One region of the Mesorhizobium sp. G2-6-1 genome, then DNA from elsewhere that is predicted to be linked to it. Evidence: riboswitches for the same ligand, from Rfam matches in the RefSeq annotation. Region 1 holds a riboswitch; the other holds the start of a gene.
What was found. Region 1 has a riboswitch for cobalamin ahead of AC0L7S_RS14720 (DUF1636 family protein). Riboswitches for the same ligand answer to the same signal wherever they lie in the genome.

Region 1 (7,951 bases):
TGCGTGCGTCATCGAAGGAATTGAACCCGCACTCATATGCCGAAAGTTTTTCCGGATCGGGATTGCGGTATGCAACCAGGAAGGGAGCGACAATAAGCGCCAGCCCCACCACCATCGCGACCCCGATGAAAATAACTATGGGCAGATACGAACTCAACAATGCGTTCATGCTGCGACTTTCCGTTAACGGCCTATCCGCCTGATTCTATAGCAGCAGGACCCGTTACGGAAGCGCGACAGTTCACCGCCGGACCGTTTGACCGGTCTCATGCTGCAATGCGGCGAGGGTTAGCGCAGCCACTCCTGCGACGCAAGTCAAACCTTGTTCAAAACGTGGCGCAGTCTCCTTTATACGATGCAACGGGAGCAGTCTGTGCTCTTTTGTTTTCCTTCGTTTTACACTCCACTTTTTCTCCTGACATAGATTGCCACCTTCCCTGCTAGGATAGGCATAGACAGGCGTTCCCCTGGCTTGGCAACAATCATGAGAAGGCACGAATGAACGACACAATCTCGGTCAACCAAGCCCGCCGCATTACGCTGGCCGCACAAGGCTTCGCAAAATCACGGCCCGCTGGCATCATCAATCGCGGGCATCTGGCAAGAACACTTTCGCGCACCGGTCTCCTGCAAATCGATTCTGTCAGCGCCGTCGTGCGTGCGCATTATATGCCGCTCTATTCTCGCGCCGGCCCCTATCAACTGGCTATGCTCGACAATGCCGCCACCTCGCGAAAGCGCCTTTTGTTCGAATACTGGGCGCATGAGGCTTCCTTGTTGCCCGTCGAATTTTATCCGCTGATGCGTTGGCGCATGCGCCGAGCCGAAAACGGCGAGGAAATGTACCGCGGACTGGCAAAATTCGGGCGGGAGCGTGCCGACTATATAAAGACTATCTATCAGGCGGTGGTTGAACGTGGCCCGATTGCCGCCTCGGACCTTGAAGGCCAGAAGGGAACCGGTGGCTGGTGGGGGTGGAGCGAGGCCAAGCATGCGTTCGAATGGCTGTTTTGGGCTGGTCACATCACCACCGCTTACCGGCGTGGTTTCGAGCGTTTCTACGATTTGCCCGAGCGCGTGCTACCGCCTGCCATACTTGAAATGCCAACGCCCTCTCCAACTGATTCCCATCGTCAATTGCTGCGCATTTCGGCCCGCGCCCATGGCATCGCAACGGCAAACTGCCTGCGTGATTATTTCCGGCTTTCGCCTGCCGACATCAAGGGGCGCATCGAAGAATTGGTTGAGGAAGGCGACCTGATACCTGTTCGCATCAAAGGATGGGAAAAGCAGACGTATATCCACAAGGACGCGCGGTTGCCGCGCAAGATCGAGGCCCGTGCTCTGCTCGCCCCCTTCGATCCGCTGGTTTTTGAGCGCAAGCGCACCGAAAACCTGTTCGGGTTCCGCTATCGCATCGAAATTTATACGCCGGCCGACAAGCGCCAGTACGGATATTATGTGCTGCCCTTTCTGTTGGGTGACAGGATCGTCGCCCGCGTCGACCTCAAGGCCGACCGCCCCGCGTGCATCCTGCGCGTTCACGCAGCCTATGGCGAACCCGGCGCACCAGACAATACGGCGCGGGAACTGTTCGCGGAGCTAAAATCAATGCAGCTCTGGCTTGGCCTCGAGCGAATTGAAATCACGCCAGCGGGCAATCTTGGTGCGTCGCTTGCAGACATTGCAACGTCGTAGCCCCCGTTGACACAGCCACCCTCTCAAGCCTAAATCCGCAACAGACGGTCTCCTCTCCCAACAGAGAGGAGCTAAGAGGGAATGCGGTGCAGGATCGTAAGATCTTTAGTCCGCAGCTGTCCCCGCAACTGTAAGCGACGAGCCAGGCCGAACACCACTGGGGAAGTTCCCGGGAAGGCGGCAACAAGGCGACGACCCGCGAGCCAGGAGACCTGCCGTTTGAACAGAAATTCCGACCGTCTGGCGGGTGCCCCAGACAAGGAGCGTGGTTTTGCGTCAAGATGGCAGTTTTCCGGCCAAAACAGTCAACAATGATCCCGGGGACACGGATGCTCCGGCGCTCGTAACTGTCATCGTCTGTGCATCTTGCCGCGACGAAAGCGGTTGCGACAACCATCCGCGTGCCGGCACCCTGTTGGCAGACGATACGCGCCGCGCCGCAAAAGACGAAAACGTCCGCGTCCATACCGTCGAATGTCTTGGCAATTGCAAGCGCCGCCTCAGCGCGGCACTCCTGCGTGATGGTGCCTGGAGCTACGTATTCGGCGATCTGACTGCAACCAGCGGCGACGATCTTGTCGCCGGAGCCAGGCTTTTCGCAAACTCGACAAACGGTCTCATTCCGTGGCGTGGCCGCCCCGACGCCCTGAAACGCGGCCTTGTCGCGCGCATCCCTCCCCTCGAAATCCTGAAGGATTGACCATGACCGCCACCGCCTCGCGTGTGCCATGCACAGTAGTCACCGGCTTTCTCGGTGCCGGCAAGACAACGCTGATCCGTCATTTGCTGGAACAGGCCAGCGGCAAGCGGCTGGCCCTCATCGTCAATGAGTTCGGCGACATTGGCGTCGATGGCGAAATCCTGCGCGGTTGCGGCATCGACACCTGCCCCGAAGAGAATATCGTCGAACTGGCTAATGGCTGCATCTGCTGCACGGTTGCCGATGATTTCGTACCGGCCCTCGACCAGATTTTGTCTCGCACTCCAAAAGTCGATCATATTCTGATCGAAACCTCCGGGCTGGCACTTCCCAAGCCGCTGGTGCAGGCATTCCAGTGGCCAACGGTCAAAAACCGCATCACGGTAGACGGCGTCATCGCCGTCGTTGATGGCGCAGCCCTTGCCGAAGGGCGGGTCGCTTTTGACATGGACGCGCTTGCCAGCCAGCGCGCCAAGGACGAATCGCTCGACCATGACGATCCGATTGAAGAAGTATTCGAAGATCAGGTGGCCTGCGCCGACCTCGTTATCCTGACAAAGGGCGACTTGATGGATGAAGCGGGCATTGCGCGCGCCAATGCACTCATCGGCGAGCATATTGCACCAGCCGTCAAGATTGTCGCGACTGTACAAGGTAACGTCGATCCGTCAGTCCTGCTCGGCCTTGGCCTGGCTGTTGAAGACGACATTCACAACCGCAAATCCCATCACGACAACGAGGCCGAGCATGAACATGACGACTTCGACACTTTCGTTGTCGACATCGCCGCCATTGCCGATCCCACCGAACTGACAAAACGCGTCACAGCCGCTGCCGAGAAAGAAAACGTGCTGCGCGTGAAAGGCTTCGTCGAAGTCGACGGCAAGCCGATGCGGCTTCTGGTTCAAGCCGTTGGCGCGCGCGTCAACCATTACTACGATCGGGCATGGACACCTGACGAGGACCGCCGCTCCAATCTTGTCGTCATCGGGTTGAAGGGCATCAATCGGCCTTCAATCGAAAAAATCCTGATCGGGTAAGTTTCGGTGAAGAACGGGCGCATCAACGGATGAAGCAGGCCAGACCATGCACATCCTGACCACCACTTCCGCCTCGCTCGATGATCTCATCGAGCCGGTAGATCTGCGCCAATCCCCGGCGGATGTGGTAGCACTGTCCTTTACCGACAGTGATCTGGCTGGCCTTGCCACCGCATGGCGCCAGGATGCGCAAAACCTGCCCACCATGCGGCTTGCAGCTTTGCGCAATCTTCGCCATCCCATGTCCGTCGATCTTTGGATCGACACTGTCGCCCGGCATGCGAAAGTTATTCTCGTGCGTATTCTCGGCGGCTATGAATGGTGGCGCTACGGTTGCGACCAACTCGCTTCAATCGCGCGTGAAAAAGGCATCAAGCTGGCATTGCTGCCCGGCGAGTGCCGCGATGAAGATTTGCGGCTTGTCGAAGCATCGACCCTGCCCCGCGACGAACTCGACCGTTTGCTTGACTATTTCCGCGAAGGCGGCCCGGCCAACATGAAAGCGTTGGTTGGCCGCCTTGCCCGGCTCTCCGGCACGGAAGCCATTGAGACCGAGGTCGTTGAAATCCCCAAAGCCGGTTACTACGAACCGGGAAAAGGCCTCGTCAGCCAACCAGATTTTGACCAGAGCGCACCTGTCGTTCCCATCCTGTTCTACCGGTCTATGATGCTGGCCGCCGATGTTGCGCCAATTGACGCGCTAACCGCTGAATTGAGGCGCGACGGCATCAATGCGGTTCCCATCTTCGTGTCCAGCCTCAAGGAACCCACGTCACTGGCTTTCGTCGAAACCGCCCTTGCAACATTGAACCCTGCCGCCATCATCACGGCCACGGCTTTTGCTTCTGGAGCCGAACCCGGCACCGAAACCTTGTTCGACCGCGCAAATGTACCCGTTTTTCAGGTGATCATTGCAACGACGCGCCGCGACGCGTGGGAGAAAAACCAGCGCGGACTGGTCCCCGCCGACCTCGCCATGCATGTCGTCTTGCCCGAACTCGATGGCCGCATTCTAGCCGGTGCCATCTCGTTCAAGGCCGAGAACGAAGCCGACGCAGCACTTGCCTTCAATGCATTCACCAATCGCACTGAGCCGAACCGTATCACTCAGGTGGCAAAGCGCATTGCCGCCTTCATCCGCTTGCAGCGCACAGCACATGCAGAGCGGCGTATTGTCATCCTGATTCCCGATTACCCAAGTGCGCCCGGACGCACCGGCTATGCTGTCGGCCTCGACGTTCCCTCAAGCGTCATAGCCATGCTGCATGACCTGAAGGAAAGCGGCTATGCAATTGATGGGATTCCGCAATCGCCGCGCACGTTGCTTGACCAGATCGAACATGGCAATGATGGACTGACGCTTGAAGCCTACAATGCGCACGCCAGACATTTGCCATCCCAAGCACGCCTTGCGGTCGAGGCCACATGGGGAACGGCGGAAAACGAACTGGCGCAGTCCGGCGAGGACGAATTCAACTTCCGCGCCGCACGTTTCGGCAATGTCACCATCGCTCTAGCGCCTGATCGTGGGCGCATCGCGGAACGCCGCACCGACTATCATGACCCGACGCGGCCGCCCCGCCATGCGCTCATTGCATTCGGCTTCTGGTTACAAAAATCGCTTGACGTTCATGCGATCATTCATGTCGGTGCGCATGGCACGCTGGAATGGCTACCCGGCAAGACGGTGGCACTCAGCGCCGGGTGTTTTCCGAAATCGTCACCGGCTCGCTGCCGGTGATCTATCCGTTTATCGTTTCCAATCCGGGCGAGGCAGCACAGGCCAAGCGGCGCATAGCCGCCGTCACGCTCGGCCATCTCCCCCGCCCCTGACAGGAGCCGGACTGGACGAACACCAGCAGCGGCTCGAACAACTGGTTGACGAATATGCGCAAGCCGACGGTCTTGACCGCCGCCGCCGCGACCGACTTGCCAAACTGATCGTTGAAACGGCAACCCGAACCGGCCTTGCCACCGAAGCAGGCGTCGCAACCTCGGACGCGCCCGACGAGGCATTGCGCCTTATCGACGCCTGGCTTTGCGATCTCAAGGATTTCACCATCAAGGATGGCTTGCATATCTATGGACGCTGTGGCGAAGCCGAAACGGACGCACTTCGTCTGCAAAGTGCCGCAACGGAAAAGGCGACCCTCCTGACCGCGCTCGATGGCCGCCACATTGCCGCCGGTCCTTCCGGCGCGCCTTCGCGTGGGCGCGCAGATGTCTTGCCGACCGGGCGCAACCTGTTCACCGCGGATCCGCGCACCATGCCCACGCACACCGCCTTCGACCTCGGCAAGGCAGCAAGCGATGAGGTGGTGTTGAGCTATCTCCAGTCGCATGGAGAATGGCCACGCTCGCTGGTGATCGACCTGTGGGGCTCTGCCTCGCTGCGAACTGGAGGCGAAGAGATCGCACAAGGCTTGGCACTTATGGGCTGCCGCCCATTATGGGACGTTGCGACGGGCCGTGTGACCGGCATAGAAGTGTTGCCGCCCGCAACCATCGCTCGTCCGCGCATCGACGTCACATGGCGTATATCGGGCCTGTTTCGCGACATGTTCCCCACGCAAATCGCCCTCATCGACGCCGCCACCAGAGCCGTGGCGATGCGTGACGAAGACGATTCGGAAAATCCGCTGGCAGCAAGCGCCCGCACCGACGGCAATATCGGCCCGCGCATTTTCGGCTCGTCGCCCGGCACCTATGGCGCTGGCCTGGAAGATTTGCTGGCCAGCGGCGACTGGCAAAGCCGCGAAGAACTGGGGCGCGCCTATCTCGCCACTGCATCGCACATCTATGGCGGGGCCGAGGGCGAAGGCGTTGCCGCGCCGGGTGCCTTTGCCGATCGTATCGCCGATGCCGATCTTCTCGTCCACACTGGCGATGATCCGGGCCGCGACATATTGGAGGGTTCAGCCGATGTTGCCTTCATCGGCGGCTTTTCGGCGGCACTGGCAACACTTGGTGGAAATGCCGATGTGGTTGTCCTGGACACGACCGATCCAATGCGGCCAAAACCGCGCTCCATCATTGATGCGGTATCGCGTGTCGTGCGCGCTCGAGCGACCAATCCACGCTTCATTCAGGGCCAGATGCGCCACGGCCCGCGCGGCGCTTCCGAATTCGCCGAAACGGTCGACCGCCTTGTCGGCTTTGCTGAAACCACCCATGCCATCCCCGGAAATCTGATCGAAGCCGTGCATGATGCCTATCTAGGCGACACTTCGGTTCGGGCATTCATTTTGCGCGAGAACCCGAAAGCCGCGAAATTCATCGCCGAAAGGTTCCTCTCGGCTCGCCGTCGCGATCTCTGGCACCCGCTGCGCAATTCCATAGACGACGACCTCGCCGCTCTCATTGCCGAAGCGCAATCGCAAGGGGTCGCGGCATGAGTATTGTTTCCCGGCGCGGCACCTGTCCCGCCCTTTCTGCGCCAATGCTGACCGGTGACGGCCTTCTGGTCCGGCTTAGTCCGGTTGCTGGAGACATTTCGCCCAATGCCTTGATCGGTTTGGCTCGCTCCGCGCGCCAGCATGGCAATGGCATCATGGAAGTGACCGCGCGCGGCAGCCTGCAAATACGCGGGTTGAGCGAACACAGCGCGCGCCATTTGGCGGCATATGTCGATGCCCTCGGCATTGCCGTGCGCACTGGCGTGCCCGTCGAAACCGGCCCTCTGGCCGGGCTGGACCCGCACGAAGTCGCCAACCCCCTACCATTGGCGATCAAAATCCGCGCCGCCATAAATTCCTTGGGTATCACCGAGAGACTTGGCCCAAAAGTCTCCATCATTGTCGATGGTGGCGGGCAAATCACCATGGACAGCGTGATTGCAGACATTCGCCTTGTCGCAACATGCCATGAGAACAAAGTAAAATGGCAACTGGCCATTGCTGGCAATGCTTCAACTGCCATGCCTCTTGGCGTCGTGTCCGAGGAAGATGCACCCGTCACGGTCATCTCGATACTCAAATCCATCGCGGAACTTGGACGCGAGGGACGGGCAACCGAGATACCCCGCACGAAACTGCCGAATTCTCTGCTTGAAGGGGACAAGCCCGGAAGCAAAGAACCGGCGCGCGAAACACATCAATTCGTCCAGCAACACACATCGGACCCAATGCCTGCATCAAGCGGGCTTCTACCTCTCGCCAACGGCGTTTATGCCCTCGCTATAGCCCTGCCATTCGGCTCCATGCCAGCCGAGACGATCATCAATCTCACTGAGCAGGCAATCACTCTTGGGGTCACTGATATCCGCCCCGCCCTGCATCGTTGTCTGCTGTTCACGTGTTTGAGCACTGAAGCTGGCCAAAGCCTGCGCCGGATCGCGACCGAAATGGGCTTCATCACCGAAGCCGCCGATCCACGTAACCACATCGCGGCCTGTCCGGGAACGCCTGCCTGTGCATCCGGGCATATCGAAACCCGCGCCATTGCGCAGGAGATCTCGATCGCGTCTGGCGATTTCCTCGATGGATCGTTCACGCTCCACGTTTCGGGTTGCGCC
Region 2 (7,951 bases), 1.3 Mb from region 1:
TGGTGAAGGCATTGACGGCCTGCTTGGCCTGATAGCCCACATGTATGTTGCACCAGGCGACGCCGTCGTGACTTCGCTCGGCGCATATCCCACCTTCAATTTCCACATTGCGGGCGTTGGCGGCAGGCTTGTCGCCGTACCTTATGAGGACGATCGCGAAAGCCTCGATGGCCTGCTGGCGGCTGTGCGCCGGGAAAATGCACCGCTGGTCTATCTGTCCAACCCGGACAATCCGATGGGGAGTTGGTGGGATCACTCGGAATTGGATCTCTTTATCGCAGCCCTGCCCGAAACCACGTTGCTGGTGCTCGACGAGGCTTATGGCGAATTGGGACCGGCCTCGGCGCTGCCCGCACTCGATGTTACGCGACCGAACATCCTGCGGATGCGCACATTCTCAAAAGCGTATGGCCTTGCCGGTATTCGCTGCGGCTATGCCATTGGCGAAGCGCGGTCAATTGCCGATTTCGAGAAAATCCGCAATCATTACGGCGTCAGCCGCATGGCGCAAATCGCCGGCGAAGCCGCCCTTGGCGATCAACCCTATCTGCAAAGCGTCGTTGCGCGTGTCGCAACCGGCCGAAAGCGAATTGCCGAGATCGCCACCGGGAACGGCCTTGTTCCTCTGTCTTCGGCGACCAATTTCGTAACAATCGACTGCGGACGCGATGGTGCATTCGCCCTCAAGCTGCTCCAGGCGCTGCTTGCACGCGACGTTTTCATTCGCAAGCCAATGGCGCCCGGCCTCGACCGCTGCATAAGGGTCAGTGTCGGCCTCGATCACGAACTCGATATTCTTGCCGAAGAACTTCCCGGCGCATTGGCCGCAGTAGCTGGCTGAACTTCGTCACGGCCTGCACGTTTCGATACGAATTGGTTGACCGCTCGAAAGGTCCAGCGATTTCCGTTGTTTGAGAATGCGATCATGCTGAAGGGTTCGATGTCGATGTTCCAGAAAGCTTGCAGCGGCGCCTCCAGCACGTGAAGCATGGCAGCGCGCATCACCGCCGCATGGGTGATTGCAACTGTATGGCCACGCTCACCCAGCAAACCATCCATCAAAGCTGCGACGCGCTGCGAAAGATCGGCAAGTGATTCGCCGCCATGCGGTGCAGCGGAACTATCCGCGCGCCATTGCACAATGGCGTGGGGCTGCGCTTTTTCGACTTCGGCAAGGCTCTTGCCCGCCCAAATGCCGAAATCCTGATCGCGCAGGGAGCCATTGTCGATCCCATCCAGCGACAATGCCTGCGTAGTCTGGCGCGCCCGACGTGTCGGGCTGGTCCATACCCGTTCGATGTGTCGCAAGCGCAAACCCAAGCCGTCCAACGGCGGCGCCGCACGCGAATTCTCCAAAGGTTCATCCAGCGGAAACGAACCATTGCGCGTTGCCGCTGTTGCACCACAGCAAATCATCGACAGGCGTGCGCTCATGAAAAATGCCTCAATGGATTCGAGCGAATTCGGTGGCACATTATAGCAATTTCAGGAAGAGCGACCTCCGATTTTCCGCCCATGATTGCCTGAAAACAAATAGTTGGAACGGCTCATTGATTTCATCAAAAGCTGAAGCGCACCAGGACCACCTCTTTTCAAGGAAATCATTGCGGTGGTGCGGGCATGGTTTGATCGTCAACATCTCACCAATTGAGGTGGCCTTATGTTCCCCAGTGGTCCAGCAAAGATCATGCGGTGTATCATCTGCAATCCGTTGACAGCCTCATAAGTGCCGGATACGGTTGTTTACGTTACGAGATTGGAAGCTGGTGAAATTCCAGCACGGTCGCGCCACTGTGATCGGCAAAATTACATTTTGCCGGAAGTCAGGCCTTCTCTCGTTGCGTACGCTTTCTATTAACGGGACGCAGCATCCCAGGAGACGCACCATGTCCGACACGACCCTCGCACCTGTCATTCACACTGCTCCGATTCCCGTCCGGGAAATTTTGCCATGGGCGATTTTTGGCGGCCTTTTGTTGATGCTTGCCATCTATTTCATTGGTGCGGAAGAAGGCGCGACGACGCTTATCAGTGGTCTGAATACGCATGAATTCGTTCATGATGCCCGCCATCTGCTCGGCTTCCCCTGCCATTAATGCAGTTTCGATTTTGATTGAGCCGGTAATCCGCCCCAATCTTTTATTTTCACGCGATTTTGGATGAGAAACGGGTTTTCGCTTTTCCTGAAATTGCTCGAAAGGCTGTAAGTCATGGTTGGCAATCTTCTCCTTCGCGGGATGCTTGTTGGCATCCTTGCCGGTTTGTTTGCGTTCGGCTTTGCCCGTATTTTCGGCGAACCACAGGTTGAACGCGCCATTGCCTATGAAGAACAGATGGCGGTGGCAGACGGCGCGCAAGCCGAGGCAGAACCCGAAGCAATCAGCAGAAGCACGCAGGCTGGTATCGGTCTGCTGGTAGGCTCGGTCATCTATGGCGCGGCCATCGGCGGCCTTTTCGCGCTCGTTTTCGCCTATGTTCAAGGACGGATCAGCACGCTGGAACCACGCGCCACGGCGGCGTTGCTTGCGCTGGCAGCATTTGTTGCCGTGGTTCTTGCGCCTGCAATAAAATATCCTGCAACACCTCCAGCAGTCGGCAGCGGCGACACGATTGCGGCGCGTACCGAGCTGTTCTTCGTCATGCTGGTGTTTTCCGTGGCTGCGGCTACCGCATCAATTGCCTTGGCGCGCCGCCTTTGGGCACAGCATGGCGCATGGAACGCCGGGTTAATCGGCGCGGCGGCCTTCGTTGGTTCGATCGCGGCGGCGCAATATGCCTTGCCGACGATCAACGAGGTGCCAGATGGCTATTCGGCTGATCTTCTATGGCGTTTTCGTACATCATCACTCGGCATGCATGCCGTCTTGTGGACTGTGATCGGGCTTGGCTTCGGTGTCGTGGCTGAGCGCAGTTTTGCAGGCCGCCGGTCCGTCAGCCGGTCAACGCGCTGACAATGATGCGGCTGCGGCGGGCCAGTTTCCTCGTTTGCACTTTAACACTGTCGTGTTTCGTCTCTGCCTCGGCCTTTGCGCATCGCTCCAGCACGGGCGGAAATGAAAGCGGGCTTGCCATTCCCGGCCTTTCGCACGGTCAAATGGCGGTGATCGCGACTTATAGAGGCGATATACTGGAGTTGGCAGAACGCCAAAACGTCACAGACGAAACCTTCAGACGATTGCTCAATTTTGGCAATATCCAGTTCACCTACTGCCTATGGGGACTGGTCCCGGCCAGCCTGCGCGACGAAAGCAGCCCATTCAATGAGTGCAGCCACGCCTATCTTTCGGCGGTCCATGCGCTTCTGCTTCATATGCGCGGCATGGAAACCAACACGGGGGCGGTCGAAGCGCTGATCTCGCGTATCGATGCCGATATGGTGCGCAAGCGTGCGTCATTCGTGCAATGCCAATTCAGCGGCGAAGCGTTCAATACCGCCGAGATCGTTTCGCCGATGTGGCGCGATGTACCATCCCACCCGCCTAGCCTCATCGCTTTTGGGCTCGTGGCCCTGTCGTTGACAGCCGGCGGCATCGGTTTGACGGGAAAGCGCCCGGCATAGAGCGGCGAAAGCGTCTGCCCCTCCCCAGCCAAGCCAAGTCGGCTTCAGGCCAACAGCCATGCTATTTATAAAACGAACTTGTGCGCGCCGATTTCCATATCTTGAATTAATTGAACGTTTGTTTTATTATTTTGCAATGTGAGGGGAAAATGGCGCGAACAACCGGTTCCGATGGCGAAAAGACTGAAGCGGCCATCCGCAATGCGGCAGTCGAACTGATTGCGCGCCACGGCTATGAAGCCGTCTCGATGCGGCAACTGGCAGCAGAGGTTGGTGTGCAGGCAGCAGCGCTTTATCGCTACTTCCCAACCAAGGAAGATCTTCTGTTCATCTTGATGCGTGAACATATGGATGCACTACTGAAGGCATGGAATGCAACGCGTCCTGCCTCGGCGGAGGCCGGTGCCCGGCTCGTTGCCTATGTCACCAATCACATCGCTTTCCATATTGAGCGGCGTTCCGCTACCCACATATCCAACATGGAATTGCGCAGCCTGTCGCACGAGCGGCTGACACAGATACTCAAGCTGCGCGCGACTTATGAAAAAGAGTTGCGTGCGATCCTGCGTGACGGCGTCGATGCCGGTGCTTTCCTCATCGAGGACACCGGGCTGACCGCCATGGCACTCATCCAGATGATGACCGGCGTCATTGTCTGGTTCCGCCCCGGCGAGCGGCTTACCGTTACCGGGGTAACAGAAACATATCTTTCAATGACAATGCGCCTCGTTGGCGCAACAATGGGCCGGGAGCAAAACCATGTACACGCACGCGCTCAACTTCGGGCTTGATGAAGACACCACAGCGTTGCGCGACCTCGTTCAGCGTTTCGCCACTGAACAGATAGCGCCACTGGCAGGTGACATCGACCGCAGCAATGAATTTCCGCCGCATCTGTGGCGAGAACTCGGGGCGCTTGGCCTTCTCGGCATCACAGCCGATCCCGATTTCGGGGGAACCGGCATGGGTTATCTCGCCCATGTCGTTGCGATGGAGGAAATCAGCCGGGCTTCAGCCTCCGTCGGTCTTTCCTTTGGCGCGCATTCCAATTTGTGCGTCAACCAGATCAACCGTTGGGCGACACCTGCGCAGAAGGAGAAATACCTGCCTGCGCTGTGTTCGGAGAGAAAATCGGCGCACTTGCGATGTCCGAGCCCGGATCCGGTTCCGATGTCGTATCAATGCGTCTGCGCGCCGAGAAGAAAAACGACCGCTTTGTACTCAATGGTACCAAAATGTGGATTACCAACGGCCCGGATGCCGAAACAATGGTCGTTTACGCCAAAACCGATCTCGACCTGAAATCACGCGGCATCACCGCTTTCATCGTTGAAAAGGCGTTCAAGGGCTTTTCGGTAGCGCAGAAACTGGACAAGCTTGGAATGCGCGGTTCCAATACGGGCGAACTGGTATTCGACAATGTCGAGGTGCCATTCGAAAATATACTGCATGAAGAGGACCGCGGCATCGAGGTTTTGATGTCGGGCCTTGATTATGAGCGCACTGTGTTGGCTGGTGGCCCACTTGGCATTATGGCGGCTTGTCTCGATGTAACGGTGCCCTACGTTCATGAGCGCAAACAGTTTGACAGACCGATTGGCGATTTCCAGCTCGTGCAAGGCAAACTCGCGGATATGTATACGACGATGAATGCCTGCCGCGCCTATGTCTATGCGGTGGCTTCGGCCTGCGACCGGGGCGAAACGACCCGCAAGGACGCTGCGGGTTGCATCCTCTTTGCGGCTGAAAAGGCGACGCAGATGGCATTGGACGCCATCCAGTTGCTAGGTGGCAATGGCTATATCAACGACTATCCGACAGGCCGGCTCCTGCGCGACGCCAAGCTTTACGAAATCGGTGCCGGCACCAGTGAAATCAGGCGTTGGCTGATCGGGCGCGAAATCATGGCTGAAGAGATATAATATGGCCGTTTTGCAATCCAAATTGTCCCCGGCAACCGAAACTTTCACGGCAAATGCGGACAAAATGCACGCCCTTGTGGCGGAAATTTCCGAAAATGCGGAAATCGTGCAGCGGGGAGGCTCGGAAGAGGCCCGCCAGCGCCACATTTCGCGCGGTAAATTATTGCCACGCGAGCGGCTGGCGCAACTGCTGGACGTTGGCTCGCCGTTTCTTGAAATCGGCCAGTTCGCTGCGTGGGAGATGTATAACGATGCAATCTCGGCAGCTGGAATGATTGCCGGAATTGGCCGCGTCGAAGGTCATGAGGTCATGATCGTTATCAATGATGCTACCGTGAAAGGCGGCACCTATTATCCGGTGACTGTGAAAAAGCATCTGCGTGCGCAAGAGATTGCGCTGCAAAACAATTTGCCTTGCATTTATCTTGTCGATTCCGGCGGTGCAAACCTGCCCAATCAAGACGAGGTTTTTCCAGATCGTGACCATTTCGGACGGATTTTCTACAATCAGGCAAATATGTCGGCAGCAGGAATCCCGCAAATAGCCTGCGTGATGGGATCGTGCACGGCTGGCGGCGCATATGTGCCTGCGATGGCCGATGAATCGATCATGGTGCGCAAGCAGGCCACCATATTCCTGGGTGGTCCCCCCTTGGTGAAGGCTGCGACCGGAGAGAATGTCACGGCTGAAGACCTCGGCGGCGCGGACCTGCACACGCGTGAATCCGGCGTTGCCGATCATTACGCGCTCGACGACAATCACGCCTTGGCGATCACAAGGCGGATCGTGAAGAACCTGAATCGAAACAAGAGCGTAGGCTTGAGTTTACAGAAACCGATTCCGCCAGTTTATCCAGCACATGACCTCTATGGCATCGTACCTGCGGATGTGCGCCAACCTTACGATGTCCGCGAGGTGATTGCCCGCATCGTCGACGGTTCCGAGTTCGACGAATTCAAGCAGAATTACGGAACAACACTGGTGACCGGCTTCGCCCATCTTTACGGTATGCCGGTCGGCATTATTGCAAACAATGGCGTTCTGTTTTCCGAATCCGCGCTCAAGGGTACGCATTTCATCGAACTTTGCTGCCAGCGCAAAATTCCACTGATCTTCCTGCAAAACATCACCGGCTTCATGGTCGGGCGCAAATACGAAGCAGGCGGCATCGCCAAGGATGGTGCAAAGCTGGTCACGGCTGTGGCCACCGCGCAGGTGCCGAAAGTGACAATGATTATCGGCGGCTCATTTGGCGCAGGCAATTACGGCATGTGCGGGCGCGCCTATTCACCGCGCTTCCTGTGGATGTGGCCGAACGCGCGTATCTCGGTAATGGGTGGCGAACAGGCTGCAACGGTGCTCGCGCTAGTCAAGCGCGAGGGCATTGAACGCAAGGGCGAAACGTGGAGCGCCGAGGACGAGGCCAAATTCAAGAAGCCGATCCTGATGAAATACGAGTATGAAGGTCATCCGCTCTATTCTTCGGCGCGCCTTTGGGACGATGGCATCATTGATCCGGCAAAATCGCGCGAAGTGCTGGGCCTCTCGCTATCTGCCGCACTCAACGCGCCGATATCCGAGACGAAATTCGGCCTGTTGAGGATGTAATGGCGATGAGCGCAATGTTCTCCAAAATCCTCATCGCCAATCGCGGCGAGATTGCCTGCCGGATCATCCGTACCGCCCGCAAACTGGGCGTCAGAACTGTCGCGGTTTTCTCCGATGCAGATGCCAAGGCCCTGCATGTGGTACTGGCAGACGAAGCGGTGCATATCGGCCCCTCTCCCGTTGGCGAGAGCTATCTGCGCGGCGACAAGATCATTGCTGCGGCAAAGATAAGCGGCGCAGAAGCCATTCATCCCGGATACGGGTTCCTGTCTGAAAACCCCGAATTTGTCGATCAAGTGATCACTGCGGGTCTGATCTTCATTGGTCCGTCGGCATCCGCGATCCGCGCCATGGGGCTCAAAGACGCGGCCAAGCGGCTGATGGAGCAGGCTGGCGTGCCTGTTGTTCCGGGCTATCACGGCGAGGCACAAGACATCGTCATTCTCGCCTCCAAGGCGAACGAAATCGGTTATCCCGTTTTGATCAAGGCGCGGGCTGGCGGCGGCGGCAAGGGCATGCGGCGTGTCGATAATCCTGACGATTTCACTGATGCTTTGTCCGGCGCACGACGTGAAGCAAAAGCTTCATTCGGGGACGACCGCGTTCTCGTGGAAAAATATGTCGACAAGCCCCGGCATATCGAAGTGCAGGTTTTCGGCGACAATTACGGCAATGCCGTTCACCTGTTCGAGCGCGATTGCTCGGCGCAGAGCGTCATCAAAAGGTGATTGAAGAGGCTCCCGCGCCTGGCATGACACCGGAACTGCGCAAGGCGATGACCGAGGCGGCGGTCAAGGCTGCAAAAGCCATCAGCTATTCGGGGGCCGGCACCATCGAATTTATCGTCGATGCCTCGCAAGG

Region 2: it holds a riboswitch for cobalamin, as region 1 does, so the genes downstream of both, AC0L7S_RS01930 (CbtB domain-containing protein) here and AC0L7S_RS14720 (DUF1636 family protein) in region 1, are expected to answer to the same signal.

What each region holds. Positions count from the first base shown of each region.
Region 1 covers NZ_CM147896.1:3,058,139-3,066,089, reverse strand. The annotation lists gene AC0L7S_RS14730 (NADH-quinone oxidoreductase subunit A) at 1-169, opposite strand, end outside; gene AC0L7S_RS14725 (winged helix-turn-helix domain-containing protein) at 499-1,698, shown strand; cobalamin riboswitch at 1,727-1,932, shown strand; gene AC0L7S_RS14720 (DUF1636 family protein) at 1,970-2,398, shown strand; gene cobW (cobalamin biosynthesis protein CobW) at 2,401-3,438, shown strand; partial or broken gene cobN (cobaltochelatase subunit CobN) at 3,485-6,833, shown strand; gene cobG (precorrin-3B synthase) at 6,830-7,951, shown strand, end outside.
Region 2 covers NZ_CM147896.1:406,449-414,399, forward strand. The annotation lists gene AC0L7S_RS01920 (pyridoxal phosphate-dependent aminotransferase) at 1-841, shown strand, start outside; gene AC0L7S_RS01925 (histidine phosphatase family protein) at 781-1,434, opposite strand; adenosylcobalamin (AdoCbl) riboswitch at 1,734-1,882, shown strand; gene AC0L7S_RS01930 (CbtB domain-containing protein) at 1,887-2,096, shown strand; gene AC0L7S_RS01935 (CbtA family protein) at 2,211-2,951, shown strand; gene AC0L7S_RS01940 (hypothetical protein) at 2,954-3,559, shown strand; gene AC0L7S_RS01945 (TetR/AcrR family transcriptional regulator) at 3,709-4,350, shown strand; partial or broken gene AC0L7S_RS01950 (isovaleryl-CoA dehydrogenase) at 4,319-5,481, shown strand; gene AC0L7S_RS01955 (carboxyl transferase domain-containing protein) at 5,483-7,090, shown strand; partial or broken gene AC0L7S_RS01960 (acetyl/propionyl/methylcrotonyl-CoA carboxylase subunit alpha) at 7,105-7,951, shown strand, end outside.